3 regions of the Pseudolysinimonas kribbensis genome follow, and region 2 is predicted to be linked to each of the others. Evidence: predicted binding sites of a transcription regulator. Region 2 holds the regulator's gene; each other region holds the start of a gene.
What was found. The regulator LexA, encoded in region 2, represses DNA repair genes until DNA is damaged. The targets are predictions, from matches to a motif close to TCGAACANNTGTTCGA.

Region 1: a site for LexA is predicted at 4,628-4,643, ahead of ABD285_RS14335 (HNH endonuclease signature motif containing protein). Genes of this name have one in related genera too.
Region 3: a site for LexA is predicted at 6,531-6,546, ahead of ABD285_RS06655 (Rv2578c family radical SAM protein). Genes of this name have one in related genera too.

The regions. Positions count from the first base shown of each region.
Region 1 covers NZ_BAAAQO010000004.1:743,788-753,848, reverse strand. The annotation lists gene ABD285_RS14350 (carbohydrate ABC transporter permease) at 1-768, opposite strand, end outside; gene ABD285_RS14345 (extracellular solute-binding protein) at 773-2,104, opposite strand; gene ABD285_RS14340 (LacI family DNA-binding transcriptional regulator) at 2,238-3,269, opposite strand; gene ABD285_RS14335 (HNH endonuclease signature motif containing protein) at 3,399-4,610, opposite strand; gene ABD285_RS14330 (YciI family protein) at 4,727-5,086, opposite strand; gene ABD285_RS14325 (class I SAM-dependent methyltransferase) at 5,176-5,934, opposite strand; gene gatB (Asp-tRNA(Asn)/Glu-tRNA(Gln) amidotransferase subunit GatB) at 6,022-7,551, shown strand; gene ABD285_RS14315 (winged helix-turn-helix transcriptional regulator) at 7,578-7,928, opposite strand; gene ABD285_RS14310 (FMN-dependent NADH-azoreductase) at 7,995-8,648, shown strand; gene ABD285_RS14305 (LLM class F420-dependent oxidoreductase) at 8,701-9,555, shown strand; gene ABD285_RS14300 (MarR family winged helix-turn-helix transcriptional regulator) at 9,552-9,962, opposite strand; gene ABD285_RS14295 (alpha/beta fold hydrolase) at 10,026-10,061, shown strand, end outside.
Region 2 covers NZ_BAAAQO010000003.1:757,939-767,999, forward strand. The annotation lists gene hflX (GTPase HflX) at 1-1,409, shown strand, start outside; gene ABD285_RS10265 (hypothetical protein) at 1,426-2,475, opposite strand; gene ABD285_RS10270 (alpha/beta fold hydrolase) at 2,711-3,451, shown strand; gene lexA (transcriptional repressor LexA) at 3,448-4,116, opposite strand; gene ABD285_RS10280 (LysM peptidoglycan-binding domain-containing protein) at 4,310-4,675, shown strand; gene ABD285_RS10285 (histidinol-phosphate transaminase) at 4,723-5,811, shown strand; gene hisB (imidazoleglycerol-phosphate dehydratase HisB) at 5,822-6,445, shown strand; gene hisH (imidazole glycerol phosphate synthase subunit HisH) at 6,442-7,080, shown strand; gene priA (bifunctional 1-(5-phosphoribosyl)-5-((5-phosphoribosylamino)methylideneamino)imidazole-4-carboxamide isomerase/phosphoribosylanthranilate isomerase PriA) at 7,091-7,837, shown strand; gene ABD285_RS10305 (SseB family protein) at 7,854-8,669, shown strand; gene ABD285_RS10310 (DUF1844 domain-containing protein) at 8,676-9,023, opposite strand; gene infC (translation initiation factor IF-3) at 9,297-9,887, shown strand; gene rpmI (50S ribosomal protein L35) at 9,880-10,061, shown strand, end outside.
Region 3 covers NZ_BAAAQO010000003.1:3,554-13,614, forward strand. The annotation lists gene ABD285_RS06620 (aspartate-semialdehyde dehydrogenase) at 1-343, shown strand, start outside; gene ABD285_RS06625 (ABC transporter substrate-binding protein) at 477-1,808, shown strand; gene ABD285_RS06630 (carbohydrate ABC transporter permease) at 1,812-3,179, shown strand; gene ABD285_RS06635 (carbohydrate ABC transporter permease) at 3,176-4,057, shown strand; gene ABD285_RS06640 (VanZ family protein) at 4,106-4,597, shown strand; gene ABD285_RS06645 (malate:quinone oxidoreductase) at 4,607-6,079, shown strand; gene ABD285_RS06650 (histone-like nucleoid-structuring protein Lsr2) at 6,103-6,441, opposite strand; gene ABD285_RS06655 (Rv2578c family radical SAM protein) at 6,555-7,670, shown strand; gene ABD285_RS06660 (response regulator transcription factor) at 7,697-8,374, shown strand; gene ABD285_RS06665 (thymidine kinase) at 8,374-9,039, shown strand; gene ABD285_RS06670 (LCP family protein) at 9,092-10,061, shown strand, end outside.

The DNA of each region.
Region 1 (10,061 bases), on a different contig from region 2:
CCGGGTCGCGTACCCGGGACCCCCGCCGGTCAGTACGAACACGACGTCGAAGTACGTAAGCGATCCCGTCACCATGAGGGTGCCCGAGGTGATGATCGTGTTGCGCAGCTGCGGCAGCGTGATGAAGAAGAACTGCTGGATCCGGTTCGCGCCGTCGATCGTGGCCGCCTCGTAGAGCGAGACCGGGATCTGCCGGACGCCGGCCTGGTAGAGGAGGGTGTGGAACGGGACGAACTGCCAGGCGATCACGAAGATCACGACGAACAGCACGAGGTCGGGTCGTCCCAGCCAGTCCTGTTTGAGGAACGGCAGGCCGAACCCGGCGCCGACGCCGAAGTTGGGGTCGAGGATCGCCTTGAAGGCGATGGCGACGGCGGCGGACGAGAGCAGCAGCGGCAGGAAGTAGAGCACCGCGAGCACCTCGCGGTAGCGATGGCGGCCGGCCGTGAAGACGCCGAGGAGCAGGCTGATCGGGGTCTGCACGATGACGGAGATCAGCATGATCTTGCCGGTCAGGGCGAGCGCGTTGCCCGTGATCGGGTCGGCGAGCACCGAGGTCCAGTTGGACAGGCCCGTCCAGCTCATCGGGCCCAGGCCGTCCCAGTGCACGAAGCTCAGCACGACCGCGCCGCCGAGCGGGACGATCGCGAAGGCCACGTACATGAGCAGCGCGGGCAGCGCCAGCCAGGGCGCCGCGCTCCGGGCGCGCCGGCGGCGTGGCCGCTCGGCGCGCCCGGAGCGCGGGGTGGTGAGGGTGTATCCGGTCATGAACTCAGAGGGTCTTGTTCATGGCCGCGGAGAACTGCTTCGGCGTGATCTGCTTCAGGAAGATCTGCTGGAGGTTGGTCAGCAGCGCGTCGGCCTGATCCGGCCGGAGCGCCTGGTCCCACGACAGCTGGAAGCTCGGCGCCAGGTCGGCGAGCTTGTAGATCCTGTTGTAGAACTCGGGGTCGCTGGTCTTCTTCAGCTGCGGCTCGATGCCCCGCACCGGCGGCACGTTGGCGGTGCCGAGGAGGTCGGTGACGTAGGAGTCGTTCAGCAGGTTCTTCGCGATGTACTCCTCGGCCGTCTTCTTCTGGGCCTTCGTGGCGCTCGCCGAGACGGACCAGTAGTTGCTGGGGTTGCCGACGACGTCCTTCGGGTCGCCCTTGCCGCCCGCGACGGTCGGGAAGTCGGCGTAGCCGAGCTTGTGCGACGTCAGGAAGCCGGGATCGCCGGACTGCACCGCTTGGTAAGCGCTGGGAAGCGCCAGCGTCATGGCTGCCTTGCCCGTGTACATGAGCGCGATGTCGGCTCCGCTGTCGGTCGAGATCGAGCCGAAGCCGTTGACGAAGCCGCCCGCGTCGACGAGCTGCTGGATCATCGTGTTGGCCTTGATGACGGCCGGATCGCTCCACGCGTCCTTCTTGCCCGCGACGATGTCCTTCATGACCTGCGGGCCCCCGATCCGATCGACCAGGTACTCCTCCCACATCAGGAGGGGCCACTTGGCCGCACCGGCCACGGTGATCGGCGCGATGCCCTTGGCCTTGAACTTCGGGATCGACGAGATCAGGTCGTCCCAGGTCTTCGGAGGCTTCACTCCCGCGGTCGTGAAAGCGTCCTTGTTGAGGTACAGCTGCACGGGCTTCAGGCCGTTGTTGGGCACGGCGTAGGTCTTGCCATCGACCTGGCCGACCGCCGCGATCGAGGGGATGAAGCGGCCCTTCAGCGCGGGGTCCGCGACCAGGTCGCTGATGTCGACGACCTTGCCCGCGTCGACGTATGAGGCCAGCGTTCCGCCGCCCCAGCCGTAGATGAGTGTCGGGGCCTGATCGGCACCGACCGCGGTGCGGATCTTCTGCTTGTAGGGGTCGTTGGCGAACGCCTGGACCGTGAACTTCTGCGAAGGGTGCGCGTCGTTCCAGCTTGCGAACGACTTGTCGAATGCGACCTCGGTCGCCCCGCTCAGCACCCAGACGCTCGAGGCACCGCCCGCGGTGCCTTTTCCTGCTGCACCGCTCGGTGCCGGTCCCGCTGTCCCGCACGCGCTCAGCACGGCGGTGGCGGCGATCGCTGCGGCGGCGATCAACGATCGCCGCGTCCTGGTGGTCATCTTGGGCATGGACGTCCTCGTCTCAGGAAGGCGGACGACCGGTGCCGTCCGGTCGGCGGCAGCTCCACCGACACAGGCACGCTACTGACGCGAAATCGCTAAGGCAACATTCTGTCCATAATTAGAAAGTTTCTAACGGCGATCATGGCGTCGTGGAGGGCGCCGTCGTGCTGTCGCGCACGACGAGGGTGGTGCTGAGGTCGACCCGCGAGGCCTCAGCCGGCTCGCCCTCACTGAGCCGGATCACCAGCCGCGTCGCCTCCTCGCCCATCTGCGCGAGAGGCTGCAGCACGGTGGTCAGGGGCGGATTCGCCCAGGCGGCCACCCGGATGTCGTCGTACCCGACCACCGAGAGCTCGGCAGGGATCGCGACGCCGCGTCGCCGCGCCGCCTCGTACACGCCCATGGCCTGGACGTCGGTGCCGGCGAACACGGCGGTCGGTCGGTCCCGCCGTTCGAGCAGTTCGAGTCCGCGAGCGAGGCCGTCGCCGTATTGGTAGTTGCCCCGCAGCACCAGCGACTCGTCGAGTGGGATCCCCGCCGACTCCAGCGCGGCGCGATACCCGGACAGCCGGGCCGTCGACGAGAGAACCCCCTCCGGGCCCGTGATCGCGGCGATCCGCACGTGGCCGAGGTCGATGAGGTGTCGAGTCGCGGAGTAGCCGCCGCTCCAGTTAGCCGAGCCGACGGACGGGACGTCCGGTGCGGGATCGCCGCTCGGATCGATGACGACGAACGGGATCCCGCGGGTGCGCAGCCGCCGCTTGTCGTCGGGGGCGAGGTCGGAGAAGACGAGGACGACGCCCTCCGGACGACGCCGGAGAGCGCCGTCGATCCAATCTCGACCGGGCGAGCGGCGATCGCCGCTCTGGGTCAGCACCATGCTGCGTCCACTCGACCGGGCCGCGCGCTCGACGCCGGTGATGATCTCGAGGCCGGTGATGCTGGCGATCGCCGGCATGACGAGCTCGATCAGGCGCACGGACGACGCGGCGCTCACGCGGCGGCTGTAGCCATGCGCGCGCAGTGCGCCCTCGACCCGCTCACGCGTCTCCGGCGCGACGCCGCTGCGGCCGTTCAACACTTTGGAGACGGTGGGGACCGAGACGGCGGCCTCGGCCGCTACGCGAGCGAGCGTCGAGCGCGGCACCGGCAACGCAGGGTCGGTGGGCATGCGATCACTGTAGCGATCTCGAAACAGCCGAGAAACGTTTCTGGTCGACCGATCCAGGACGCGGCGTGTCGATCCTGGGGCTGCCCGGCAGAAAGAGGCGGCCGGGGCGCCACCGACTCCGCGCTCGGGTCATGCGGCGCGTCGGGTGCGGACGGGTGCCTTCGTGTGCAGGGGGATGGGTGTCCGGGTGGGGTCGATGGATCGTGGCGGCACGAGGGAGTAGGTGTTGCCGGTGCGGGTGATGTGCCAGCCGTTGTTGTGGATGAGCAGGTGGTGGTGTCGGCACAGGAGGACCCCGTCGGCGACGTCGGTGGTGCCGCCGCGGTGCCAGGGGGTGATGTGGTGGGCTTCGCACCAGGTGGGTGGTCGGTCGCATCGGGGGAAGAGGCATCCGCCATCGCGGGCGGCGAGGGCGATGCGTTGCCTTGTGGTGAACAGGCGTTGGCTGCGCCCCACGTCCAGAGGCTGATCCTCGTCGAAGAGGATGGGGAGGTATCCGGTGGCGCACACGTGCCGTTCCACCGTCGCGATGGAGATGGCGCTGGTTTGTCCTTCGAGGGCTCCGGACCCACTGCGGCGGTCCAGGTCGGCGGCGGTGACATGCACCCGCACCGCGGGCCGGCTGGCTCCGAGGATCTCGTCGCTGCCGGCGGTCGAGCCGATGCGGATCAACTCGGCCAGCCCGTCCAGGGCGAGTTGCTCGATGGTGCGGTCGTCCTGGGTGAGGTCGGGAGCGGCATCCGGGTCGACGAACCGGACCCCACCACGCCGGGGTGAGGTGACCCCGTCATAGGCGGCGGTCACGATCGCCGCGGATTCCGGATCCAACAGGCCGGAGAGCCGGGTCATTCCGTCGGGTTGCGGGACCAGGTGCAGGTAGCGGCGCGAGCGCAGCAGCGCCTCCCGGTCTGCGACCCCATCGGCATCGGCTTCGTCGCGCAACTGCCGCGCCCGCACCGCCAATCGCCGTGGCGGCAAGGCCGCCGCCTCCGCGATCAACTGTCCCTCCAGTTCCGGGGACTCGATCGCGCGGATCGCATCCGCCGCATCCAGGGACAGGTCTCCGGCGGCGACGGCGTCGGCGATCGGCCCGGTCAACTCGCCGACGCGCACCATGACGTTGGCATCGTGCGGTGACAGCTGCCCGACCTGTTCGACGAGTTTGGCCGGGGTGCGCAGGCCGAGCCGCTGCGCCAACCCCGCACCGCCGAGCTCGGGACGCGAGCGGTAGGCGATCTCCGCCGCCACCGCCGCCAACTCCCCATCCACCCGCCGCCGATCCGCCGCGAGCACACGCTGCCGATCCAGCAGCTGCGCATCACCGAGGCGGGAGAGGTCCATCCCTCTATTGTCGAGGTCCGAAAGTCTGTTCGGTAGTAGACCGAGCGTGGCTTGGATAACTTCCCCCACCCCCCACCCTGTGAAGGAGAAGCGAGGGAATGCGCGGAACCGCGCGATCAGCCCCAGGCGGGCAGGGCATCCCCGGCAAAGCTCCGACCGGCGTGCGCCTCCGATACGAGCACACCGGCCTGAACCGCCGGATCGTCGGCCATGAGCGCCTCGGTCTCGGCGAGGTTCGCGGCGAAGACGCCGATGCCCGCCAGCTCCGACTCGTCGGGGATCGGGCAGACCACCGCGAGCTTGCCCGCGGCCCGCAGGGCGAAGTTGCGCCGCCCGTGCTCCCAGATGATGGCGCGCGCGCCCTCGTCTCGGTAATGCGGGCCGCGGTGGAAGACGACGACGGTGTACGGCTGGGCCGCCGCCATCATCCGGTGCATGTCGTCGTCGGTGATCTGCGGGAGCTCGCTCGCGCTCATGCGGTCAGCATCGCAGCGGTCCGCGCGCGCCGCGAGGGTCGCATCGGGTTGCTCCGCACATCCGACGCGCGACGGCCGAGCCGGCCTCCTCACCGCTCCGCGATCGCGACCCAGGCGGTCGCCTCGACGACGCCGGGTCCGTCGCCGAGCGCCGCAGTGCACTGGCGCTGCAGCTCGCCCCTTCGCGCGTCGTCGAGACCGGCGACGTAGGCGCCGGCCGGCCCGACCCCGAGCGTGTACGGCTGCCACCAGTCGTCGACGTCGCGATACGGCAGGAGCACCGTGAGTTCGCCGGCGCGGACGTTCGGCAGCCCGGCGGCGCGGAAGATCCGCTCGAGATCGCCCTCGCGTGCGCCGGCCTCGTCCGACTCGTCGTGCACGCTCGGATCGAGCTCCCGCGCGACGCGCCAGAAGAGCGAGAGCGGGGCGCGTTCGCCGGCGAAGTCCCAGGTGGATGCCGCCACGGTGCCGCCCGGACGCGTGACCCGCGCCATCTCCGCGACGCCCGTGACGGGGTCGGTCATGAAGTGGATGACGAGCTGCGCGAGCGTCAGATCGAACGACGCGTCGGGGTAGGGGAGCGACTCGGCGGTGCCCCGTCGGGTTTCCACGCCGGGCAGGCTGGCCCGGAGCGCCGTGACGAACGCGGCGGACGGGTCGATGGCGACCACGGCATCCGGACCCAGGGCTTCGACCAGCTGCGCCGTCAGTGCCCCGGTGCCGGCGCCCACATCGAGGGCCCGTTCCGGCGGATGCGGCCGCAGCTCTGCCAGCAGTTCTCGCGCCAGCTCGTCGGCGTACCGCCCCATGAACCGCTGGTAGGCATCGGCGCCGACCTCGAAGGTCATGGTTTGATCCTGCCGCTCCGTGATCCGGATGTCAGCCCCGTCCTGGCCCCGCGGACGAGGTGCTCCGCGATCCGTAGGATCGAACCCATGGCCAAAGCCGATCTCATGGACTTCGACAAGGCCCTCGAACTGTTCGAGCCGGTGCTCGGGTTCGAGGTGCATGTCGAGCTGTCGACGAAGACCAAGATGTTCTCCGACGCGCCGAATCCGGCCAACAGCGAGAACGTGACGGCCGGCCCGAACACGCAGATTACGCCCGTCGATCTGGGCCTGCCCGGCAGCCTGCCCGTCGTCAACCGGACCGCGGTCGAGTACTCGATCTCGCTCGGCCTCGCCCTCGGCTGCTCGATCGCGGCGAGCTCCCGGTTCGCGCGGAAGAACTACTTCTACCCGGACCTCGCCAAGGACTACCAGATCAGCCAGTACGACGAGCCGATCGCGTTCGAGGGCTCGGTCGAGGTGGAGCTGGAGGACGGCACCGTCTTCACCGTGCCGATCGAGCGTGCCCACATGGAGGAGGACGCCGGCAAGCTCACGCACGTCGGCGGCGCGACCGGTCGCATCCAGGGCGCCGAGTACTCGCTCGTCGACTACAACCGTGCGGGCGTGCCGCTCGTCGAGATCGTGACGAAGCCGATCTTCGGCGCGGAGCACAACGCGCCCGCGGTCGGCAAGGCGTACGTCTCGACGATCCGCGACATCGTGCGCAGCCTCGGCATCAGCGAGGCGCGGATGGAGCGCGGCAACCTCCGCTGCGACGCGAACGTCTCGCTCCGCCCGCGCGCACGGGCGGGAGAGCCGCCGGCGCCGCTCGGCACCCGCACGGAGACCAAAAACGTCAACTCGATGCGCTCGGTCGAGCGCGCGGTGCGTTACGAGATTCAGCGACAGGCCGCGATCCTCGCCGCCGGCGGGTCGATCACGCAGGAGACCCGCCACTGGCACGAGGACACCGGCACGACGTCGCCGGGGCGTCCCAAGTCGGACGCGGACGATTACCGGTACTTTCCCGAGCCGGACCTCCTTCCGATCGAACCCGACCCGAAGCTCATCGAGTCGCTGCGGGCGGCGCTTCCGGAGGCGCCGGCCGTCCGACGTCGACGATTGCGCGAATCGTGGGGCTTCACGGAGCTGGAGTTCCAAGACGTGCAGAACTCCGGGCTCCTGGTCGAGGTGGAGGAGACCGTCGCGGCCGGTGCCGCCCCCGCCCAAGCCCGCAAGTGGTGGACCGGCGAGATCGCCCGCCTGGCGAACGCGCAGAATGCCGAGCCGGCCGCGCTGATCACCCCGCTGGCGGTGTCGGAGATCGTGGCGCTGGTGGAGTCGGGAGAGCTGACCGACCGGATGGCGCGTCAGGTCGTCGAAGGGGTCGCCGCGGGGGAGGGCACGCCCGCCGAGATCGTCGCGGCGCGCGGCCTCAAGGTCGTCTCGGATGACGGCGCGCTGATCGCCGCGATCGACGAGGCGCTCGCGGCCCAGCCCGACGTGCTCGAGAAGATCCGCGACGGCAAGGTGCAGGCCGCCGGCGCGGTCATCGGCGCCGTGATGAAGGCGATGAAGGGTCAGGCCGACGCGGCCCGCGTGCGGGAGCTGGTGCTGGAGCGCGCGCAGGCCTGAGGCGGGACGCACCTCCCACGTTTCGCTCAGCGCGCGGGCTGCTCCGCGGGCTTCCCGAGGTTCCGCTGCGCCCACAGCCCCAGCTGGGAGATCGTCGGCACCAACTCCGCGCCCGCGGTCGTCAGCTCGTAGCGCACGGTGATCGGTGGCCCTTCGACGACGGCCCGGGTGACGAGTCCCGTGTCGGTCAGCTCGAGCAGGCGTTCCGACAGCACGGTGTCGCTGATGCCGCTGACCGCCTTGCGCAGGCCGACGAACGAATTCACACCGGAGCCCAGGACGCTCAGGATCATGCCGTTCCAGCGCTTGCCGAGCACCGAGAAGGCGAGGGTGATCGCGGCGTCGCAGATCCCCACCTCGTCGTCGTGCTGCGCCATCCCCTCATGATAGTCGTGCTACGTTCTCCCTAGTCACTTTGTTTTTCTTAGTTAGGGAGTTCTACCGTGTCGCTCTACCGTCTCGATGCCAGCATCAACCCCGCGACCTCGCACAGTCGCGCCCTGGCGGATCTCGTCGAGGCGGAGTGGACCGGCGAGCACCCGGATTCCGCGATCACCCGCCGCGACATCGGCACCGATCCGCTGCCGGCCACGACCTGGCGCACGCTCGTGCTGAGCGGCATGACTCCGGATGCCGACCTCACCGAGGAGCAGAAGGGCGCCCGCAAGCTCGCCACCACCCTCGTCGACGAGCTGGTCGACGCCGACGCCATCCTGCTCGCGATCCCGCTGTACAACTGGGGCGTCGCCGCCCACGTGAAGAGCTGGTACGACATCACCTACACGGATGACCGCATCAAGTCCGGCGCCCTCACCGGCAAGCCGGTGGTGCTCGCGAGCGTTCTCGGCGGCGACTACCGTCCCGAGTCGGGCAAGACCGACTGGGACCACTCGACGCCGTGGCTGCGTCACGTGATCGAGAACATCTGGAAGGCCGACCTGCTCGTCGTGCAGCGCCAGCTGACCCTGGTGGGCGTCAATCCGGCGATGGATGGCCTGGCCGACGACGCGGTCGAGGTGCACGCCGCCGCGCAGCAGCTCGCCGTCGAGCACGGGCGCACGCTCGCGTCGAAGCGGAACGCGCGCTCGGCGGCGTAACAAGCGCGCCGCCGGCCAGCGCGGGCGATCCGCACCGGGGAATATGGCATCCATGGAACTCGGACTGCACATCGCCGACTTCACCTGGACCGGCGGCCCCGCCGCGCTGGGTGCCGACCTCGCCGCGCACGCGCGTGCGGCGGAGGATGCGGGAATCACCCGCATCACGGTCATGGACCACTTCTGGCAACTGCCCGGCATCGGACCGGTCGAGCACGAGATGCTCGAGGCCTACACGCTGCTCGGCTACCTCGCCGCGCACACGAAGACGGTGAAGCTGCACACGCTCGTCACGGGCGTGATCTACCGCGAGCCGGCGCTGCTGGCGAAGGCGGTCAGCACCCTCGACGTGATCTCCGGAGGCCGTGCCGGCCTCGGCATCGGTGCGGCGTGGAACGACGAGGAGTCGGCGGGGCTCGGCTTCCGCTTCCCGCCGACGAAGGAGCGCATGGACCGCCTGGAGGAGGCGATCCGGATCTGCCTGCAGATGTGGTCGGGGTCGGAGGAGCCGTTCGACGGCGAGTACTACCACCTCGGCCGCACCCTCAACTCGCCACAGCCGCTGAGCGGAAAGCCCTACCTGATGATCGGCGGGGGCGGCGAGAAGCGCACGCTCAAGCTCGTCGCGCAGTACGCCGACGCCTGCAACATCGGGGCCGGTCCGGATGCCGCCCACAAGCTCGACGTGCTGCGCGCGCACTGCGACGACCTGGGTCGCGACTACGACACGATCGAGAAGACGGCGATGATGGGCATCGACCCGTCGTCGACTCCGGATGACGTGGTGCGCACCGGCGAGGAGCTGGCGGAGCTCGGGTACACGACGTTGTACGTATATGCGACCGGCATCAGGGCGCCGCGGTCGATCATCGACGTGATGGGGGAGGCCGCCGGCCGGCTGCGCTAGTCGACGAGCAACCGCTGCAGCATCCCGCCGAGCACTTCGCGCTCGTTCTCGCCGAGCGGCGCGAAGTGCTGCCGCAGCATGCCGTCGAGGATCTTCTGCCCCGCGGCGCGCACCCGCTCGCCCTCGGGCGTCAGCTCGGGACGGATCGCGCGCCCGGCTCCCGTCACTCGCCGGATCAGCCCACGCGCCTCGAGCCGTGCGGCGAGCGTGCCGAAGGCCTGGTCGGTCTGGAAGGTCAGCACGGCGAGGTCGTGCAGCGAGGCGCCCGGGTTGGCGTGCAGGTGCCGCAGGGCGTCCCACTGGACGAGCGTCACGTCGATCGGCTTGAGCGCCTCGGTCGCCGTGCGGTGCTGCCGTGCCTGGACGCGCTTGATCGTGAGTCCGAGCTCGGAGAGGGACATCGCCATGGCTCGATCCTAGGCGAACGAGACAGCTTGTTTATATAAATATGTTGATATAGCGTGACTGGCATGACGACTCCGCTCTCCCTCACCATCCCGACGTCG
Region 2 (10,061 bases):
GCTCCTTCGCGCTGCCCGACGCCGACGGCGAGCAGCTCGACCGGGAGGAGCGCGCCGCGCTGCGTCGGGTCGGCGGTCTCGGGACGGAGCTCCAGGACGTCACCGAGGTCGAGTACCGGCAGCTCCGTCTCGAGAACGTCGTGCTCATCGGCGTCTATGCCGGCTCGTCGCTCGAGGAGGCCGAGAACTCCCTGCGCGAGCTCGCCGCCCTCGCCGAGACGGCGGGCGCCGTCGTGCTCGACGGCCTGCTGCAGCGCCGACCGCACCCGGACCCCTCGACCTACCTCGGCCGCGGCAAGGTCGAGGAACTCGCCGGCATCGTCGCGGCGCTCGGGGCGGACACCGTCGTGGCCGACACCGAACTGGCCCCGAGCCAGCGGCGCGCGCTCGAAGACGCTGTGAAGGTCAAGGTCATCGACCGCACGGCCGTGATCCTCGACATCTTCAGCCAGCACGCCAAGAGCCGCGAGGGCAAGGCCCAGGTCGAGCTCGCGCAGCTCGAGTACCTGCTGCCGCGACTGCGCGGCTGGGGCGAGTCGATGTCGCGCCAGGCGGGCGGCCAGGCGGCGGGCGGGCAGGGCATGGGCTCCCGCGGCCCCGGTGAGACGAAGATCGAGCTGGACCGGCGCCGCATCCACACCCGGATGGCGAGGCTGCGTCGGCAGATCAAGGGCTTCGCGCCCGCGCGCGAGGCCAAGCGCGCCACCCGCGACCGCAACGAGGTGCCCTCGGTCGCGATCGCGGGCTACACCAACGCCGGCAAGTCGAGCCTGCTGAACCGCCTGACCCGCGCCGGCGTGCTCGTCGAGAACGCGCTGTTCGCGACCCTCGACCCCACCGTGCGTCGTGCCCGCACCCCCGACGGCCGCGAGTTCACGATCGCCGACACGGTCGGGTTCGTGCGCAACCTCCCGCATCAGCTCGTCGAGGCGTTCCGGTCGACGCTGGAGGAGGTCGGCGACTCGGACGTGATCGTGCACGTCGTCGACGGCGCCCATCCCGATCCGGGGGCGCAGCTGGCGACGGTGCGCGACGTCATCGGTGACGTCGGGGCGCGCGACCTGCCCGAGATCGTCGTCTTCAACAAGGCGGACCTCGTCGACGCCGACACCCGGCTGCTGCTGCGCGGGCTCGAGCCCGACGCGCTCTTCGTGAGCGCCCGCACGGGGGAGGGCGTCGACGAGCTCGTCGCCCGGATCGCCGACCTGCTGCCCCAGCCGGATGTCGCCCTCGACATCGTCGTGCCCTACGACCGCGGCGACCTCGTCGCGCTGGCCCACCGCACCACGCGGGTGCTCGACACGAGCTACGACGAGGGCGGCACCCGCCTGCAGCTGCTCGCCACCCGCCGGGCGGCGGAGCAGCTGCAGAGCGCGCTCGAGACCCCGCTTCCTGAGCGGGTCGAGTAGCCGCCGCCCCGCTCCCTCACCACTCCTGGGCGACGCGGTGGGTCTCGAGGATGCCGGGCACCGATCCGTCGGGCGCGCGGCCGATCCCGCACTCGGTGCCCACGCCGAAGTCGCTCACGAACGCGGAAGCGGCCGCCGCGCGGCGCTGCGCCCCCTCCGCGCCGTCCTCCCGGTGCACGAGCCCGAGATAGAGCTCGGTGCCGGGCTCCGTCTGCAGCCCCGCGAGCGGCGCGAAGTACGCCTCGTCGTCGCGCTCGATCGGGACCGGGAGGTGGATCCACGTGATGGGCCGCGGCGACACCTCACGCAGCAGGTTCGCGTATCGCACGAGGTTCGCGGTGTCCTTCGGCTCCACGAAGTGCTTCTCGCCGGCGTCCCCGTAACACAGGTGGAAGCCGAGCTCCACGTCCTCCGGCACCGCCGACGCCTGTCGGCGCGCGCGCTCCGCAAGGCCCTCCCAGAGGTCCTCGAAGGGCGCGCGGAAGGTCGCGCCGTAGTCGGTCCCGTAGTCGGCCGACTCGATCAGCCCGAACTCCACTGCGGTGTCCCACTGGATCGCCAGATCCTCGTGCGGGATGGAGCTCAGGATCTCGTCGAGCTCGGCGTACAGCGCACGCTCGTAGAGGGGCTCGAACGCGGCCCGGTCCTCCTCCCGCACGAGTGCGACCACGACGGCGAGCGGCGTCGGCAGCGACACCTGGAAGCGGATGCCGGCCGGGATGACGCCCTGCTCCCGCAGCGCCGCGAACGTGCCGTAGGACTCGAGAGCCGCGCGCGCGTAGTCGAGCTTCGGCAGCACGACGCGCGCCGGGTCCACCCCGTCGGCGAAACGCAGCGGGCGCAGGTCGAGGTTGCGCAGCAGCACGGGCTCGTCGCCGACGCGTTCGATGCCGTCGGCGCCACCGATCAGGTCGGCCTGGAAGACGATCCAGTGGAATCGGTCTCCGGTCTCGCCGTCGGGCACCCGCCGCAGGCGGCGGCCGAGGGTGTCGGCGGCGGCACGGAAGGTGCTCTCGGTGTCGGGAAGGTTGACGCTGCCGACGAGCAGTGCACCCTGCACGGTCATGAGGTTCTCGCTCTCCGGGAGCCGCGGGGGCGACTCCCCATCATCGATGGTGGAATCGCAGGCGGTGCTCCGTCGCCGGATGGCGGTGAACCGGAGCGCGAGGCCTCGCATGTGCGCTGCGAACGGCTCCACTGTACGAAGGCCGTCCGGGGGCGCCAAGCGGATGACGCCCCGTGACGCGGCTGGAGAGCCCGGTGCCGAGTGGTCGCCCAGCCACCGCGCGTAGCCTGCGACGATGCGGCTGGCGGTGCACGAGAGCGGGGCCGGATCGCGCACGGCGCTGCTCATCCACGGGCTGATGTCGGATCATCGCGCCTGGCACCGCGTGAGCGCGGACCTCGAGGGGCGCGGCTTCCACATCATCGCGGTCGACCTCGCCGGCCACGGCGGCAGCCCGCGCGCCCGCCGTTACACGCTCGCCGCCTGGGCGGCCGACGTGCTGGAGACGGTGGCGCCCCTGCTGAACGGGGCGCCCGACCTCGTCATGGGGCATTCGCTCGGCGGACTGGTCGCGAGCCGGGTCGCCGAGACCCTCCGCCCGCGGGCCGCCGTGTACGTCGATCCCGCCTTCGGATTCCCGGGAGGAGCCCGCGGTGTGCTCCTCAAACTGCTGTTCGCGCTCTCGCCGCGACCGCGGCGCCCCTCGCTCGTGCGGATGAACCCGAAATGGGACGCGGTCGACGTCGAGATCGAACTGGCGACGCTCGCCGATTGGGACAAGCGCACGATCCTGGGCCTCGCGGACACCCGCGCTCTCACGCCGCCGGCCCTCGTGACCGGGCCGAGCCTCGTGGTGCTGGCGGAGAAGAGCTGGCTCGTCTCGGACGCCGTGGCCGAACTCCTGCACACGCGCGGGATGACCGTGCGCAGGATCGCCGGCACCGGTCACACGGTGTTCCGCGACGAGCACCGGCGCTTCATGGCGCTCGTGCAGGCCTGGCTCGACCGCGTCGCGCCCGCCGGAGCGCGCGGTTAGACGGAGCGCAGAACCGCCACGACCTTGCCGAGCACCTGCGCCTCATCGCCCAGGATCGGCTCGAATGCGCTGTTGCGCGGCAGCAGCCAGGTGTGCCCGTCGCGCTGACGGAACACCTTGACCGTGGCTTCGCCCTCGAGCATCGCCGCGACGATCTCGCCGTTCTCGGCGTCGCCCTGTTCGCGCACCACGACCCAGTCCCCGTCGCAGATCGCGGCGTCGATCATCGACTCGCCCACGACCTTCAGCATGAACAGCTCGCCCTTGCCCACGAGCTGCCGGGGGAGGGGGAAGACCTCCTCGACCTGCTGGTCGGCGGTGATCGGCACACCGGCGGCGATCCGGCCGACGAGCGGCACCATCGCGGCGTCGGCGACGGAGGGCGACGACTCGTTGCCGTCGCTCGACGGGAGGTCGATGAGCACCTCCAGGGCGCGCGGCCGGTTGGGGTCGCGGCGCAGGTACCCGCTCAGCTCGAGCTGGGTCAGCTGGTGCGCCACGCTCGACAGCGATGAGAGCCCGACGGCGTCGCCGATCTCGCGCATGCTCGGCGGATAGCCGCGGGTCACCTTGGACCGCTGGATGGCATCCAGGATCGCCAGCTGCTTCTCGCTCAGGCTCGTGCGCCGGCGTGTGCCGCCTGCGCGCTCCTCGGTGTCGCTCACCCGGGCCTCCCGATGTCGGTGGTCGCTGATCTGATCGTGCCAGCGATCGAAACTGTATCCGCCTCAGGCCCTCTCGACAAACATCCGTTCGAGTGTGTCGGCGGATTCGGACGGAAATCCGCTGGGGAGGGTTGAACACATGTTCGATCGAAGGTATGTTCGGAATACGACTTCGAGACCGGAGGAGCACACCATGAGCGCGATCACCTGGAACAGCATCCCCGCGGCACCCGCCGGGTCGCGGGGCCGGCTGCACATCACCCGCCGCGGCCGTGCCGTGCTCACCGCGGCCGTCGCCCTTCCGCTCGCCGCCGCCGCGGTCTTCGGCGGCATCGGGGCGGTCGGTGCGACCGCGACCGACACGCAGGCCTCCGCGACCTTCAGCTACGTGACCGTGGCACCGGGGGAGTCGCTCTGGCAGCTCGCGCAGCAGATCGCGCCGAACGCCGACCCGCGCGACGTCGTCGAGGCGATCACGAATCTGAACGCCCTCTCGTCCGGGGTCGTCCAGCCCGGACAGCGGCTCGCGATCCCGGCCCAGTACGCCCCCGCGCGGTAGCCGGCGGAGGGGGCCGGGGCGTCCGGAGCCCCGCCTAAACTGGCGCCGTGGCCTCGCTCTCCGATCTTCCGATCCGCGACGACCTGCGGGGGCAGTCGCCCTACGGCGCTCCGCAGAAGCACGTGCGGGTGCAGCTGAACGTCAACGAGAACAGCCATCCGATCCCCGAGGCGGTCGCTCGCGACATCGTCGAGAGCCTCGCCGCGGCGGTCCTCACCCTGAACCGCTACCCCGACCGCGAGTTCACGGTGCTGCGCGAGGGCCTCGCGGCCTACCTCGGTCACGGCATCGGGACGGAGCAGGTCTGGGCGGCGAACGGCTCGAACGAGATCATCCAGCAGCTCCTGCAGGCGTTCGGCGGACCGGGACGCCGCGTGCTCGCCTTCCCGCCCACCTACTCGATGCACGGGATCATCACCCGCGGCACCGGCACGACCTGGCTGACGGCGGAACGCGACCCCGGATACGAGCTGTCGGCCGAGACCGTGGTCGCGGCGATCGAGGCGCACCGCCCCGATCTCGTCTTCCTCTGCGCGCCGAACAACCCCACGGGCACGCCGGTCGCGCTCGACGTGATCGAGGCCGCCTACGAGGCGAGCGACGGCATGGTGTTCGTCGATGAGGCCTACGCCGAGTTCATGCCGGCGCACGCCCCGAGCGCGATCACGCTGCTGCCCGACCGGCACCGCCTGGTCGTGTCGCGCACCATGAGCAAGGCCTTCGCCTTCGCGGGCGCCCGTGTCGGCTACCTCGCCGCCGACCCGGCGGTCGTCGATGCGCTGCGCCTCGTGCGGCTGCCGTATCACCTGTCCGCGCTGACCCAGGCGGCGGCCATCGCGGCACTGCGGCATGCGCCCGAGATGCTCGCGACGGTCGACGACATCCGCGCCCAGCGCGATCGGCTCGTCTCGGAGTTGCCCGTGCTCGGCTACCGCGCCTACGAGAGCTGGGCGAACTTCGTGCTCTTCGACGGGCTCGACGATCCGCACGCGACCTTCGAGGCGCTGCTGGAGCGGGACATCATCATCCGCGACGTCGGCCTCCCCGGCGCCCTGCGGGTCACCGCCGGCACGGAGCAGGAGACGACGCTGTTCCTGGAGGCCCTCGCCGCGCTGGCCCCGCGCGGTGCCCGCTAACGTTGAGCGCATGAGCGGGCTGGAATCCCCGGGCGGGGCGCGCGTCGCGCAGCTGACCCGCGAGACGAGCGAGTCGAGCATCGACCTCGCCCTGGACCTCGACGGCAGCGGGCGCGCCGACATCCGCACCACCGTCCCCTTCTTCGACCACCTGCTCACCGCGTTCGCCAGGCACGCCGTCGTCGACCTCACCGTGCGCGCCCAGGGCGACACCGAGATCGACGTGCACCACACCGTGGAGGACACCGGCATCGTGCTCGGCACGGCGATCCGCCGGGCGCTCGGCGACAAGATCGGGATCGCGCGGTTCGGCGACGCGCTGGTGCCGCTCGACGAGGCGCTCGCCCAGGCCGTCGTCGACGTGTCGGGCCGCCCCTATCTCGCGCACGGCGGCGAGCCGGCCGGGTTCGAGTTCCACCTGATCGGCGGCCACTTCACCGGCTCGATGGTGCGGCACGTCTTCGAGGCGATCACCATCAACGCCGGGCTCACCGTGCACCTCAGTGTGCTCGCGGGCCGCGACCCGCACCACATCGCGGAGGCGGAGTTCAAGGCGTTCGCGCGCGCGTTCCGGCAGGCCGTGGCGATCGACCCGCGGGTGGACGGCATCCCGTCGACCAAGGGCGCGCTGTGACCACGGCCCGCCCGTCCGTGGTCGTCTTCGACTACGGATTCGGCAACGTGCACTCGGCCGCCAAGGCCCTCGAGGAGGCCGGCGCCGACGTCGAACTGACCGCCGACCGCACCCGCGCCGTGGAGGCCGACGGTCTCGTCGTGCCGGGCGTCGGCGCCTTCGCGGCGGTCGTCGAGGGCTTGCGGCGCGCGCACGGCGACGAGGTCGTCGACCGCCGGCTCGCCGGTGGACGCGCGGTGCTCGGCATCTGCGTGGGCATGCAGGTGCTGTTCTCCGGCGGCGTCGAGGGCGGCACCGAGACCGAGGGGCTCGGCGAGTGGCCCGGCATCGTGGAGCGCCTCGACGCGCCCGTCCTGCCGCACATGGGCTGGAACACGGTCGAGGCGCCGGGCGACTCCGTCCTGTTCGCGGGCGTCGGCGACGAGCGCTTCTACTTCGTGCACTCCTATGCGATGCGGGCGTGGACTCTCGAGCCCTACGGCCGGTTCGCGGCGCCGAAGATCACCTGGGCCGAGCACGGCGAGCGCTTCGTCGCCGCGGCCGAGAACGGACCGCTGTCGGCGACCCAGTTCCACCCCGAGAAGTCCGGCGAGGCCGGCATCCGGCTGCTGCGCAACTGGCTCGGATCCCTGTGAGGAGCAGCCTGTGACCGACCCGACCGCCGACCGCCTCATCCTGTTGCCGGCGGTGGATGTCGCCGACGGCCAGGCCGTGCGCCTCACGCAGGGCGAGGCCGGCAGCGAGACGGGCTACGGCGACCCGCGGGAGGCCGCGGCGGCCTGGACCGAGCAGGGCGCCGAGTGGATCCACCTCGTCGACCTCGACGCCGCGTTCGGTCGCGGCGACAACCGGAGCATCATCCGCGAGGTCATCGCGGGCCTGCCGTCGCACGTGCAGGTGGAGCTGTCGGGCGGCATCCGCGACGACGACTCGCTGCACGCGGCGCTCGCCACCGGCTGCGCCCGCATCAACCTCGGCACGGCCGCCCTCGAGCAGCCCGAGTGGGCCGCGCGGGCCATCGCGAACCACGGCGAGCAGATCGCCGTCGGCCTGGACGTGCGCGGCACGACCCTCGCCGCGCGCGGCTGGACCCGCGAGGGCGGAGACCTCTGGGAGGTGCTCGCCCGGCTCGAGGATGCCGGCTGCGCGCGCTACGTCGTGACCGACGTGACCAAGGACGGCACGCTGCAGGGCCCCAACCTCGAGCTGCTGCGCAGGGTCACGCAGCGCACGACGCGGCCGGTCGTCGCCTCCGGGGGCATCTCGAGCCTCGACGACATCGTGGCGCTGCGCGCGCTCGTGCCGGAGGGCGTCGAGGGCGCGATCGTCGGCAAGGCGCTCTACGCGGGCGCGTTCACGCTCACCGAGGCGCTGGATGCCGCCGGAATCTGATCCGCGCGGTGGAGCTATGAGCGAAGGCCATTTCTGGCCTTCGCCGCGACCCCAGCGCCGAGGCCCGTCCCGGGCGTCGGGTCGTCACGAGGACTCGGCCGGCATCCCGTTCACCGGCCGGCGCTTCCACGACAACGCCGGCGCCGGCGACGACGGCACCGCGCCGCCGCGGGTGCTCGAGGCGATCCGGCGGTTCCGGATGCGTGAGGTCGGCGCCCCGGAGGTCGTCGCGGCCGTGCACAGCGCGCGGCTCCTCGTGCCGCTGGTCGCGGTGCGCGGCGACGAGGGCGTGGGCGCACGGGGCCGGCTCGTCGACAAGACCCAGGAGCTGTCGATCGTCACCGTGGAGGGGCCGGACGGCCGTTCGGTGCTGCCCGGCTTCACCTCGGTCGCGGCGATGCAGGCCTGGGACGCCTCGGCGCGCCCCATCCCGATCGACGCTCCGCGCGTCGCGCTCGCCGCCGCCTCCGAGGGCACGCCGCTCATCGTGATCGATCCCGGCTCCGCGACCGAGTTCGCGGTGCGGCGGCCCGCCCTGCGCCCGCTCGCGACGGGCGAGCCGTGGACGCCGTCGTTCGAGGACCCGGACGTGCTCGCCGCGTTCCAGGCGTCGGCCGCCGGTCGTGACGAGCTCCTCGGGGTCGCCGTCGGCGCGGGCGACCCCGACGCCCGCCTGCTGGGGCCGGAGCTCCTCGTGCTGCTGACGCTGCGCCCGGGCCTCGGCGAGGAGGAGCTCGCGGTGCTCGTGGGCGAGCTGCAGCGGCGCTGGTCCGCCCATCCGGTCATCGCCGAACGGGTCGACTCGATCGGCGTGCGGGTGCAGGCGGGGTGAGGGGCGCTAGCTGACCGGCCCGGTCCACTTCTCGCCGGGACCCTTGCCGATCGGGTCGGGAACCGGGGAGGCCTCGCGGAAGGCGAGCTGCACCGAGCGCAGGCCGTCGCGCAGCGCCCGGGCGTGGTGATCGCCGACGTGCGGGGCCGACGCGGTGACGAGGCCGGCGAGGGCGTCGATGAGCTTGCGCGCCTCGTCGAGGTCGAGCTGGGACGCCGCATCCGGATCGTCGGCGAGCCCGCACTTGACGGCCGCGGCGCTCAGCAGGTGGACGGCGACCGTGTTGATGACCTCGACCGCCGGGACCTCCGCGATGTCGCGGATCTCGGGTTCGACGTCCAACTCTTCGGCCACGGCATCCCTCTGCTATCCTTGTGCGGGCTCCGGCGTGTCCGGAGCTGACGGCTGCACCAGCTGCAGCCATCACAGCGAAAGTGGAGAGATCCCACCCGTCGGCCGCATCACCAGGCTAGCCGGGTCGAAGCACCCTCCGCCGCGTGTCAGAGACGGCACCGGTCGACAGGGGGTGGTGGCGCCAAGGCGCGCCGGATTCGCTCTCCTTTCGCGCGACGAACATCGACGAAAGGACATCGCATCAGCGATCCCAGGACGAACGACCGGATCCGCGTGCCGCAGGTGCGTCTGGTCGGACCCAACGGCGAGCAGGTCGGAGTGGTCCGCATCGAGGACGCGCTCAAGCTGGCCCAGGAGGCCGACATGGACCTGGTCGAGGTTGCCCCGAACTCCGCACCGCCCGTGGTGAAGATCATGGACTACGGCAAGTTCAAGTACGAGCAGGCCCAGAAGACCAAGGAAGCGCGGCGCAACCAGGCGAACACGATCCTCAAGGAGGTTCGGTTCCGCCTCAAGATCGACAAGCACGACTACGAGACGAAGCGCAAGCGCGCCGAGGGCTTCCTCCAGGCAGGCGACAAGGTCAAGGCGATGATCCTGTTCCGCGGTCGCGAGCAGTCCCGGCCGGAGCAGGGCTACCGACTGCTGCAGCGGTTCGCGGAGGACGTCGCGGAGTGGGGCTCGGTCGAGTCCAATCCCGTGCAGGACGGTCGCAACATGGTCATGGTCATCGGCCCGCTGAAGAACAAGGCCGACGCGAAGGCCGAGCAGAACGCGAAGCGCGATGCGGCGCGAGCCCGCAACAACCCCGCTCCGGCGGCAGAACCCGCAGCTGCGGAGAAGAACGAGGAAGAAAGTGCCTAAGCAGAAGACCCACTCGGGTGCCAAGAAGCGGTTCCGGATCACCGGCTCCGGCAAGGTCGTGAAGCAGGGCGCGGGCATGCGCCACCACCTCGAGTACAAGTCGTCGCGGGTCACCCGCCGGCAGAACCAGGACGTCGTGCTGCCCACGCAGGACGCCAAGGTCATCAAGAAGCT
Region 3 (10,061 bases), 750 kb from region 2:
CCCGGGGCTGCCGGTGAGCGTCACGTGCGTGCGCGTGCCGGTCTTCACCGGTCACTCGCTGAGCATCAACGCCGAGTTCGCGCGGCCGCTGAGCCCCGAGCGCGCGCGCGAGCTGCTCGAGGGCGCGCCGGGAGTGCGCTTCGAGGAGGTGCCCACCCCGCTCCACGCCGCCGGCGCCGACCCCAGTCTCGTCGGCCGGCTGCGTCGTGATGAGGGTGCGCCCGGTGGTCGCGGTCTCGCGTTCTTCATCTCCAACGACAACCTGCGCAAGGGCGCGGCCCTCAACGCGGTGCAGCTCGCGGAGCTCGCGGCCGCGCGTCTGGCGCAGAGCACGGTCGCCTGACGAGCCGCGCACCTCGTTACCTCCGCGCTTCCTGAGAGCCCTCTCTCACGTCGCAGAAAACCGACGTAGTGTCGAAACGCACCTCCGCGTCCGCGATCCGGGCGTTGGAGCGCAATGAGGCAGGGAGGCCCGAATGACATCGAAGACATTCCGCCGGATCATCGCCGCGACCGCCGCGATCGCGAGCGCGACGCTGCTGGCCGCATGCGCGGGTGGCGGCAGCAGCGGAGGCGGGGGCGGCGGCACGAGCGGGAACGACCTCGGCCTCCCGAACCTGAAGGGCCAGACGCTCAACGTCTCGGCCGACTGGAGCGGCGCGGAGCAGAAGGACTTCGAGGCCGTGCTGAAGGTCTTCGAGAAGGCGACCGGCGCCACGGTCGACTACAAGAGCCTCGGCAACAACGTCGCGACCGTGCTGGGCACGCAGATCACCGGTGGCAACCCGCCGAACGTGTCGCTCATCCCGCAGCCGGGCCTGCTCAAGCAGCTCGCCGCGGACGGCTCGCTCAAGACGCTGCCGAGCAGCGTGACGAAGACCGTCGACGCCAACTACTCGCAGACCTGGCAGGACCTCGGCAAAGTCGACGGCAAGCCCTACGGCGTCTGGTTCAAGGGCTCCAACAAGTCGACGGTCTGGTACAACACGCAGCTGTACAAGAACGCCGGCATCGACGAGCCGAAGACCTGGGACCAGTTCACCAAGGACATGCAGACGCTGCAGGACTCGGGCGTCTCGGGCCTGTCGATCGGCGCCGATGTCGGGTGGCCGCTCACGGACTGGTTCGAGAACGTGTACCTGCGCACCGCCGGCGGTGACATGTACGACAAGCTCGCCAACCACGAGATCCCGTGGACCGACCCGTCGGTGACCAAGGCCCTGGACATCCTCAAGGACCTGTGGAGCGCCGACTACATCGAGCCGGGCGGTGCGCAACGCAGCTTCGGCGACGCGGTGACGGAGGTCTTCGGCGCCAACCCGAAGGCCGCGACGACCTACGAGGGCGACTTCGTGGCGACCAACATCGCGAGCGACACCAAGACCAAGGTCGGCACGGGGGCGAAGTTCTACGACTTCCCGTCGATCGACGACTCGCCCGCGTCGGTGGTGGGCGGCGGCAATGTCGCCGTGGCGTTCAAGGACGACAAGGCGACGATGGCGCTCATGAAGTTCCTCGCGATGCCGGAGGCGGCCAACGCGTGGATCCCGCTCGGCGGCTTCACCTCGCCGAACCAGAAGGCCGACACCGGCAAGTACCCGGATGCCACGAGCAAGCAGATCGCGCAGGCGCTGCTCAGCGCGAAGGTGCTGAAGTTCGACATGTCCGACCTGGCGCCGAGCGCGTTCGGCGGCACCGAGGGTCAGGGCGAGTGGCAGATCCTGCTCGGCTTCTACGCGAACCCGACCGACGTCGCGGGCGTCCAGCAGAAGCTCGAGGCCGCCGCGGCCGCCGCGTACAAGAGCTGACCCATGGCCGACACGGTCCCGGCCGCGGTCGCCGCGAAGGCGCCGCGGCCGCGGGCCCCCCATCCCGTGCGGAGGCGGGGGTCGAGCAGCAACAGCGCGGGTAAGTTCGCGATGGCGTTCCTCGCTCCGGCGATCGTGCTGCTCGGCGCGCTCGTCGTCTATCCGATCTTCTACACCGCCATCCGGTCGCTGTTCGACGCGCGCGGCAGTTTCAACGCGGGCGCGAACTACGTGGACATGTTCACGCAGGCCGACACCCTGGGCGCGATCCTGCACAACATCATCTGGGTGCTCGTCGCCCCGATCGTGTGCACGGTGCTCGGCCTCGTGTTCGCGGTGCTGAGCGAGCGGGTCAAGTGGAAGACCGCGTTCAAGCTCATCGTCTTCATGCCGATGGCGATCTCGATGCTCGCGGCCGGCGTCATCTTCCGCTCGGTGTTCCAGGAGAACCCGAAGGTCGGTGTCGCGAACGCCATCGCGGTGACGGTGCACGACGCGTTCGCGCCGTCGAGCTCGTACCCCGGCGCGCAGCCGCGACCGAACGCCGACATCGTCAAGACCGATGGCGCGGTGCGGTCGAAGAGCGCGGTGCAGGCGGGCGAGACGGTGGACTTCCCACTGGTGGCGATCCAGGCGGGCACCTTCGAGAAGGGCGACCCGGTCGCGACGAAGGCGCCTGCTGCGAAGGCGACCCAGATCACCGGCACCGTGTGGTCGGACTTCGTGCTCGGCGGCGGCGGAACGCCCAACCAGCTGGGCGACGGCAAGAACTCGCTCATCAGGGTGACGGTCGAGGCGCTCCCGGCCGGCTCGACGAAGGCGGCGGCGACGGCGCTCACCGACGACCACGGCCGGTTCACGCTCAGCGGCCTCGATCCGGGCACGAGCTACACGGTCGAACTGCCCAGCTCCAACTTCCGGGAGCCGTTCAACGGGGTGCCGTGGCTCGGGCCGCAGCTCATCAACGTCGTCGTGATCCTGTCCTACGTCTGGATCTGGGCCGGATTCTGCATGGTGATGGTCGGCTCCGGCCTGACCGCGATCGACCGCTCGCTGCTGGAGGCGGCCCGCACCGACGGCGCGAACGAGTGGCAGGTCTTCAGTCGCATCACGGTGCCGCAACTCGCCCCCGTGCTGGTGGTGATCCTCGTGACGCTCATCATCAACGTGCTGAAGATCTTCGACCTGGTCTATGTGATCCCGCCCGGCACGTCGAAACCGGCGGCCAACGTGATCGCGGTCCAGATGTGGAACGTCTCGTTCGGCGGCGGCAACGACCAGGGCCTCGGCAGCGCGCTGTCGATCTTCCTGCTCGTGCTCGTGCTGCCGGCGATCATCCTCAACGTCCGACGATTCCGGAGCCAGCGATGACGATCGACACGGGTTCGGTCAAGGCGCCGCGCACGCTCGCGCAGCGCATCCTCGGCTTCCTCGGGCACGGCGTCGTGCACGTCGTGCTCATCATCGTGGCGGTCATCTGGCTCGTGCCGACGGTCGGTCTGCTCGTCTCGTCGTTCCGCACCTCGACCGACTCGGCGGGCTCCGGATGGTGGACCGCGTTCCTGAAGCCGGCGCAGCTGACCTTCGAGAACTACGCGAGCCTCGTGAGCGACACGGCCGCCCTAGGTGCGCTCGGCAACTCGCTGCTGATCACCCTGCCCACGACGATCCTGGTCGTGGTCATCGGCTCACTGGCGGGGTACGCCCTCAGCTGGATCGAGTTCCGCGGACGCGACTGGGTGCTGATCGGCATCATCGTGCTGCTCGCCGTGCCGCTGCAGGTCGCGTTCATCCCGGTCGCCGGGCTATTCCGCTCGCTCGGCATCTTCGGCTCGGTCATCGGCGTCGTGCTGTTCCACACCGCCTTCGGACTGCCGTTCGCGGTGTTCCTCATGCGCAACTTCTTCGGTCAGGTGCCGGCGGAGCTGCTCGAGGCGTCGCGCCTGGACGGGGCGAGCGAGTGGCGCATCTTCACGCGCGTGGTGCTGCCGCTCGGCCTGCCGGCCGTGGCATCCCTCGCGATCTTCCAGTTCCTCTGGACCTGGAACGACATGCTCGTCGCGCTGATCTTCTCGAGTTCGCAATCCCAGCCCCTGACGGTCTACCTGCAATCGCAGTTGAGACAGTTCGGGGCGAACATCGACATCCTGTCGTCGGGCGCGTTCGCGTCGATGCTCATCCCGCTCATCGTCTTCTTCGCGTTCCAGCGCTACTTCGAGAGCGCGTTGCTGGCGGGCTCGACGAAGTAGTCGGTCGGCCGGCGCGGAGCGGCGGCCGAGCGCCGATAGCCTGTCGGGATGCCGAAGCCGGGGCGCCGCCATGGGGTGCTCCTCGCGATCCTCGTCGTCTACCTCGCGGCACTGGCGCTGATCGCCTTCTGGCCGGTTCCGGTCGACAGCGGCGCCCGCGGGTCGTTGGGGACGCTCCTCGCGCTGCTGCGCGCGCGCGGCTGGGGGTGGATCGACTACTCCGTGGTGGAGGCGTCGGCCAACGTCATCCTGTTCGTGCCGTTCGGCTTCCTGCTGGGGGTGCTCGGCGGGCGGGGTGCGGGCCGCCGGCTGCTCATGCTCGCGGTGTGCGTCGCCAGCTCGGTGGCGATCGAGGTCGGACAGGCGGCGCTGCTCCCGGCGCGGTATGCGAGCGTCGGCGACATCGCCGCGAACTCGCTCGGCGCCGTCGTGGGCGCACTGCTCGCGCTCGCGTTCGGCGCGATCACGCATCGGCGGGCGCCTCGAGGGTCGCTCGCGGGCGACGCCCCGAAGCCGGACGGCTCGGCCGGCCCCGCCTAGAATCGAGGTGTGCCCGAAGCGTTCGACGTCGTCCTGATCGGGGGCGGCGTGATGAGCGCCACCCTGGGTTCGCTCCTGCAGCGCCTGCAGCCGGATTGGCGCATCGCGATCCTGGAGCGGCTCGGCGACGTGGCGCTCGAGAGCTCCAATCCCTGGAACAACGCCGGCACCGGTCACTCCGCTCTCTGCGAGCTGAATTACACGCCGGAGCTGCCCGACGGCTCGATCGACATCACCAACGCGGTCAAGGTGAACGAGCAGTTCCAGGTGAGCCGTCAGTTCTGGTCGGCCCTGGTCGAGGACGGCACGCTGCCGGAGCCGCACCGCTTCATCAACACGGTGCCGCACATGACCTTCGTCTGGGGCGAGGACAACGTCGCGTACCTGCGCAAGCGCTTCGACGCCCTCAAGGACCACCCGCTCTTCGCGGGGATGGAGTACAGCGAGGACGCGGCGCAGATCCGGCGCTGGGCGCCGCTGCTCATCCCGGGCCGGGCCAAGAGCCAGCCGATCGCCGCCACGTACATGAAGGTCGGCACCGACGTCGACTTCGGATCGCTCACCCGGCTGCTCATCGACGGTCTCGTCGCGAAGGGGGCCGAGCTGCGGTACGAGCACCGGGTCACCGGCCTGCGCAAGCGCCGCGACGGGGTGTGGCAGGTCACCGGCCGGCGCGAGGTCGGCGGCGCGCCCTTCTCGCTCGAGGGCCGCTTCGTCTTCGTCGGCGCCGGCGGCGGGGCCCTGAACCTGTTGCAGCGCTCCGGCATCAAGGAGATCCGGGGGTACGGAGGCTTCCCGATCAGCGGAGAGTTCTTCCGCACCGACGACCCCGAGATCGTCGCGAAGCACTCGACCAAGGTCTACGGCAAGGCGGCCGTCGGCAGCCCGCCGATGTCGGTGCCGCACCTCGACACCCGCTACGTCGACGGCACGCCGAGCCTGCTGTTCGGCCCGTACGCCGGCTTCAGCCCGAAGTTCCTGAAGGCGGGCTCGTGGCTCGACCTGTTCGCGTCGATCCGGCCGCACAACCTCGGCACGATGATCGGCGCGGGCCTCAAGAACCTCGACCTCGTGCTCTACCTCGTGCGCGAGCTGCTCGCGAGCCGGGCGCACAAGGTCGAGTCGCTGCGCGACTTCTTCCCGAAGGCGGACGGAGACGACTGGCGGCTCATCACCGCCGGGCAGCGCGTCCAGGTCATGAAGCGCGGCGCCGACGGCAAGGCCGTGATCCAGTTCGGCACCGAGGTGGTCGCGTCCGCCGACGGCTCGATCGCCGGGCTGCTGGGCGCCTCGCCCGGCGCCTCGACCGCCGTGCCGATCATGCTCGACGTGCTCGCGCGGTGCTTCGGCGACCGCCTCCCCGGTTGGGAGCCGGAGCTACGCACGCTGATCCCGACCTACGGAACCCGGCTCTCCGACGACCCGGCCAGGGCGACGAAGGTCATGCGCGAGACGGCGGCCGAGCTCGGCATCCCCGCCTGAGCCCCCGCGCCCGACCGGTCAGGTCAGTGCGCCGCGCGGTACGCCTCGACCACGTCGGATCCCACGCGACCGCGCTCGGAGACCTTCATGCCGCGGGAGCGCGCCCACTCGCGCATGGCGGTCGCCTCGCTCGCCGGCGCCGACGACCCGGATCCGCGCCCGGTGCTGCGACGTCCGCCGACCCGGCGACCCGCCTTGACGTACGGGGCGAGCGCGTCGCGCAGGCGCTCCGCGTTGCGATCGGCGAGGTCGATCTCGTAGCTCGCGCCGTCGAGACCGAAACTGATCGTGCTGCCGGAGCCGGCCTCGATGGGAGTGCCGTCGATATCGTCGACGAGCTGGACCACGACTTTCTGGGCCACGGGAATTCTCCTGTCAAAATGCGCTGGGACGGATTCAGGATATCGGACCCATTTCGGATATCCGAATACCGAATCGGCTTGACGGTCATTCGAAGGTATGTTCGAATGAGTGGATGCGGTGGAGCGGGCAGCAGATCGGCGTCGTGGACGGCGACGCCCTGCCCGGTATGGGCCGGCTCGACAATCTCGTGCGCAGCGTGCAGACCCCCGAGTTCGCCGGCATCACCTTCCATGAGGTGCTCGCGAAGAGCGCCCTGAACCACGTTCCCGGCGAGTCGAAGGCGCTCCCGTTCGGGTGGACGATCAATCCGTACCGGGGATGCAGCCATCAGTGCGTTTTCTGCTTCGCGAGAAATACGCACACGTTCCTCGATTTCGATGCCGGCCGCGATTTCGACACCCAGATCGTCGTCAAGATCAACATCGCCGAGGTTCTGCAGAGGGAACTCGGCCGCCCGAGCTGGCAGCGTCCCCACGTCGCGCTCGGCACCAACACCGACCCCTATCAACGGGCGGAGGGTCGCTACCGGCTCATGCCGGGCATCGTCGCCGCACTCGCCGCATCGCGAACGCCGTTCAGCGTCCTCACCAAGGGCACGCTGCTGCGGCGCGACCTGCCGTTGTTGCAGGAGGCCGCGCAGCACGTGCCGGTGCAGCTCGCGATGACGATCGACGTCGCCGATCCGCAACTGCGGGCGAGCCTCGAGCCGGGCACCCCCACGACCGAGGCACGCCTGGCGACCGTGCGCGCCGCCACCGACGCCGGGTTCGACGTCTCGGTGCTCGTCATGCCGGTTCTGCCCTACCTCACCGACTCGATCGCGCACCTCGATCGGTTGCTCGGGATGATCGAGGAGGCCGGGGCGACCCGGGTCGCCTACACCGCGCTGCACCTGCGCCCCGGGGCGCGCGAATGGTACCTGGGCTGGCTCGGTCGCGAGCATCCGGAGCTGCTGCCGCGCTACCGCGAGATGTACGGCGGCGGCTCGTATCCGCCGAGGGAGTACCGCGCCTGGCTCGCCCGACGCATCACGCCGCTGCTGTGCGCGCACGGGCTCGATCGACGGCCGACGATGGATCCCGCGACCGGCACGCCGACCACCGACGGGTCATCCCCGCGGTTCGCAGCCGAGGAGTACGCCACCGGCCACGAGATGCCGAGTGCCGGGCTCATCGCCGCCGAGCTGTCGCCCGCGATGGCCGCCGCGCTGCAACCCACCCTGTTCTGAACGAGGTCACCATCTAGGCTGGTGTCGTGCTGACGGCGACCGGGGTGGAGCGCGACGCGTCCGCACGCCATCCGGAGGTGCGCGTGCGGGTGGCGATCGTCGACGACCACGAGGTGCTCCTCGACAGCCTCGGATCCTGGATCACCGAAAACGCCCCCGAGTTCGAGGTCGCCGTGCTCGCGACGACCTGGCTCGAGCTCGTGCACGACGTGAACTTCCCGACCGATCTCGTGCTGCTCGACTTCCAGCTGCGTGAGCCGGTGTCGATCGAGGCGCGGGTGCGCACCTGCCGGGCGGCCGGCGCGAAGGTGATCGTGCTGTCCGGGGTCGAGACGGCAGAGGCCCGCGAGCGGGCGCTCGCCGCCGGCGCCGACGACTTCATCTCCAAGGCGGTGCCCATGCGCGCCGTCATGGACGTCGCCCGCGCCGTCGTCGGCCTGACACCGGATGCCGCGGTCGTCCATCATCGGCAGCTCACGCTCGTCGTCGAGCGGCCCAAGCTCAGCCCGAGTGAGCAGGAGGCGCTCCTGCTGTACGTCTCGGGCCTCAGCACGGGGGAGGTCGCGGCCCAGATGGGTGTGCAGTACGAGACGGCGAAGACCTACCTGCGGCGCGTGCGCGAGAAATACGCGCGCGCCGGCCGGCCGGCGAGCAAGAAGGCCGAGCTGGTGCGGCGGGCCGCCGAGGACGGATTGCTCCAGTAGTGGCCAAGCTGTACTTCCGCTACGGCGCGATGAACAGCGGCAAGAGCACCGCGCTGCTACAGGCCGCCTACAACTACGAGGAGCGCGGGCACCAGGTGCTGCTCGCGAAGCCGGCGATCGACTCCAAGGGCGAGGCGTCGATCATCTCGCGGCTCGGCGTGACCCGCGCGGTCGACTTCACGATCGCCCCCGATGAGGTCGTCACCGAGGCCTTCATGCGCGAGCGCACCCGCGTGATCGCCGCGACGGGCTCCGACGTGAGCTGCCTGCTCATCGACGAGGCGCAGTTCCTCAGCGAGGAGCAGGTCGACGACCTGCTGCGCATCGCGATCGAGGAGGACGTGCCGGTCCTGGCGTACGGCATCCGGACCGACTTCCAGACCATCGCCTTCCCCGGCAGCCGCCGGCTGCTCGAGATCGCCCACTCCCTCGAGGAGCTGAAGACCATCTGCCGGTGCGGCCGCAAGGCGATCTTCAACGCGCGCAAGGTCGACGGCCGCTTCGTCTTCGACGGCGATCAGGTGGCGATCGAGCAGGGCGAGGTCGTCTACGAGTCGCTGTGCGGTCAGTGCTACCTGGAGGAGAGCGGCGGTGCCTTCAACCGCGGCTGGCGTCCCCGGCTGGACTTCAGCTACGGCTCGGGCCCCGATTCGGACTTCAGCTGATGACCGGCACGTTCCCACCGCGCTCGCGGCTGTCGTCTGTGACCATGGTCGGATGAGCGAGCGCCGGGCGATGCGGTCGCGGTCCGGACCGCTGGCGCGATCCGGTCCGTCGGCGCGCCATGGTCGTCAGCGGCGTCCGAGCCTCGTCCGCACGATCATCGGTCTCGTGGCCTCGGCGCTCGCCGTCGTGCTGGTCGCCGTCGTCTCGGTCAGTGCGATCGCGGTCAGCCGGCTCGCCAGCGACGTCGGGAGCAACACCGTCCACCTCGCGCATCTCAACGGTGCGACCGCGCCGCCGAGCGTCGGGGCGATCAAGGGCGGCCTGAACCTCCTGCTCGTCGGCACCGACACCCGCAGCGGGCAGTCGGGCTACCAGGACCGGGCCGATCTCGCCGGGTCGTCGGGTGCCGGCAACAACGACGTCACGATCCTCGTGCACGTCGCGCAGGATCATCAGTCGGCGCTCGTGGTCAGCTTCCCGCGCGACCTGATGATCCCGGTGCCGGCGTGCCCGAACCCCAAGAACGGCGGCACGTATGGCTCATCGAGCATCGCCATGCTCAACTCGACGCTCTCGCGCGGGGGGCTGGCGTGTCCGGTGCTGACCATCGAGAAGCTCATGGGGATCACGATCCCGTACGCGGCATCCATCACCTTCAACGGGGTCGCCTCGATGGCGGACGCCGTCGGGGGCGTGACCGTGTGCGTCGCGAGCCCCATCAAGGACCCGTTCGTCGGGCTCGATCTCCCCGCCGGAAGCCACACCATCTCGGGCACCACGGCCCTCGCGTTCCTGCGCAGCCGGCACGGGGTCGGCGACGGCAGCGACCTCGGCCGGATCAGCAACCAGCAGGTCTATCTGTCGGCCCTCGTGCGCACGGTGCGCAGCGGCGGCGTGCTGACGGATCCGGTCAAGCTGTACGGACTCGCGGAGGCGGCGGCGAAGAACATGCAGCTCTCCGACTCGCTGAGCCCCGTCGTCACGATGGTGTCGATCGCGCTGGCGCTGAAGACGATCCCGC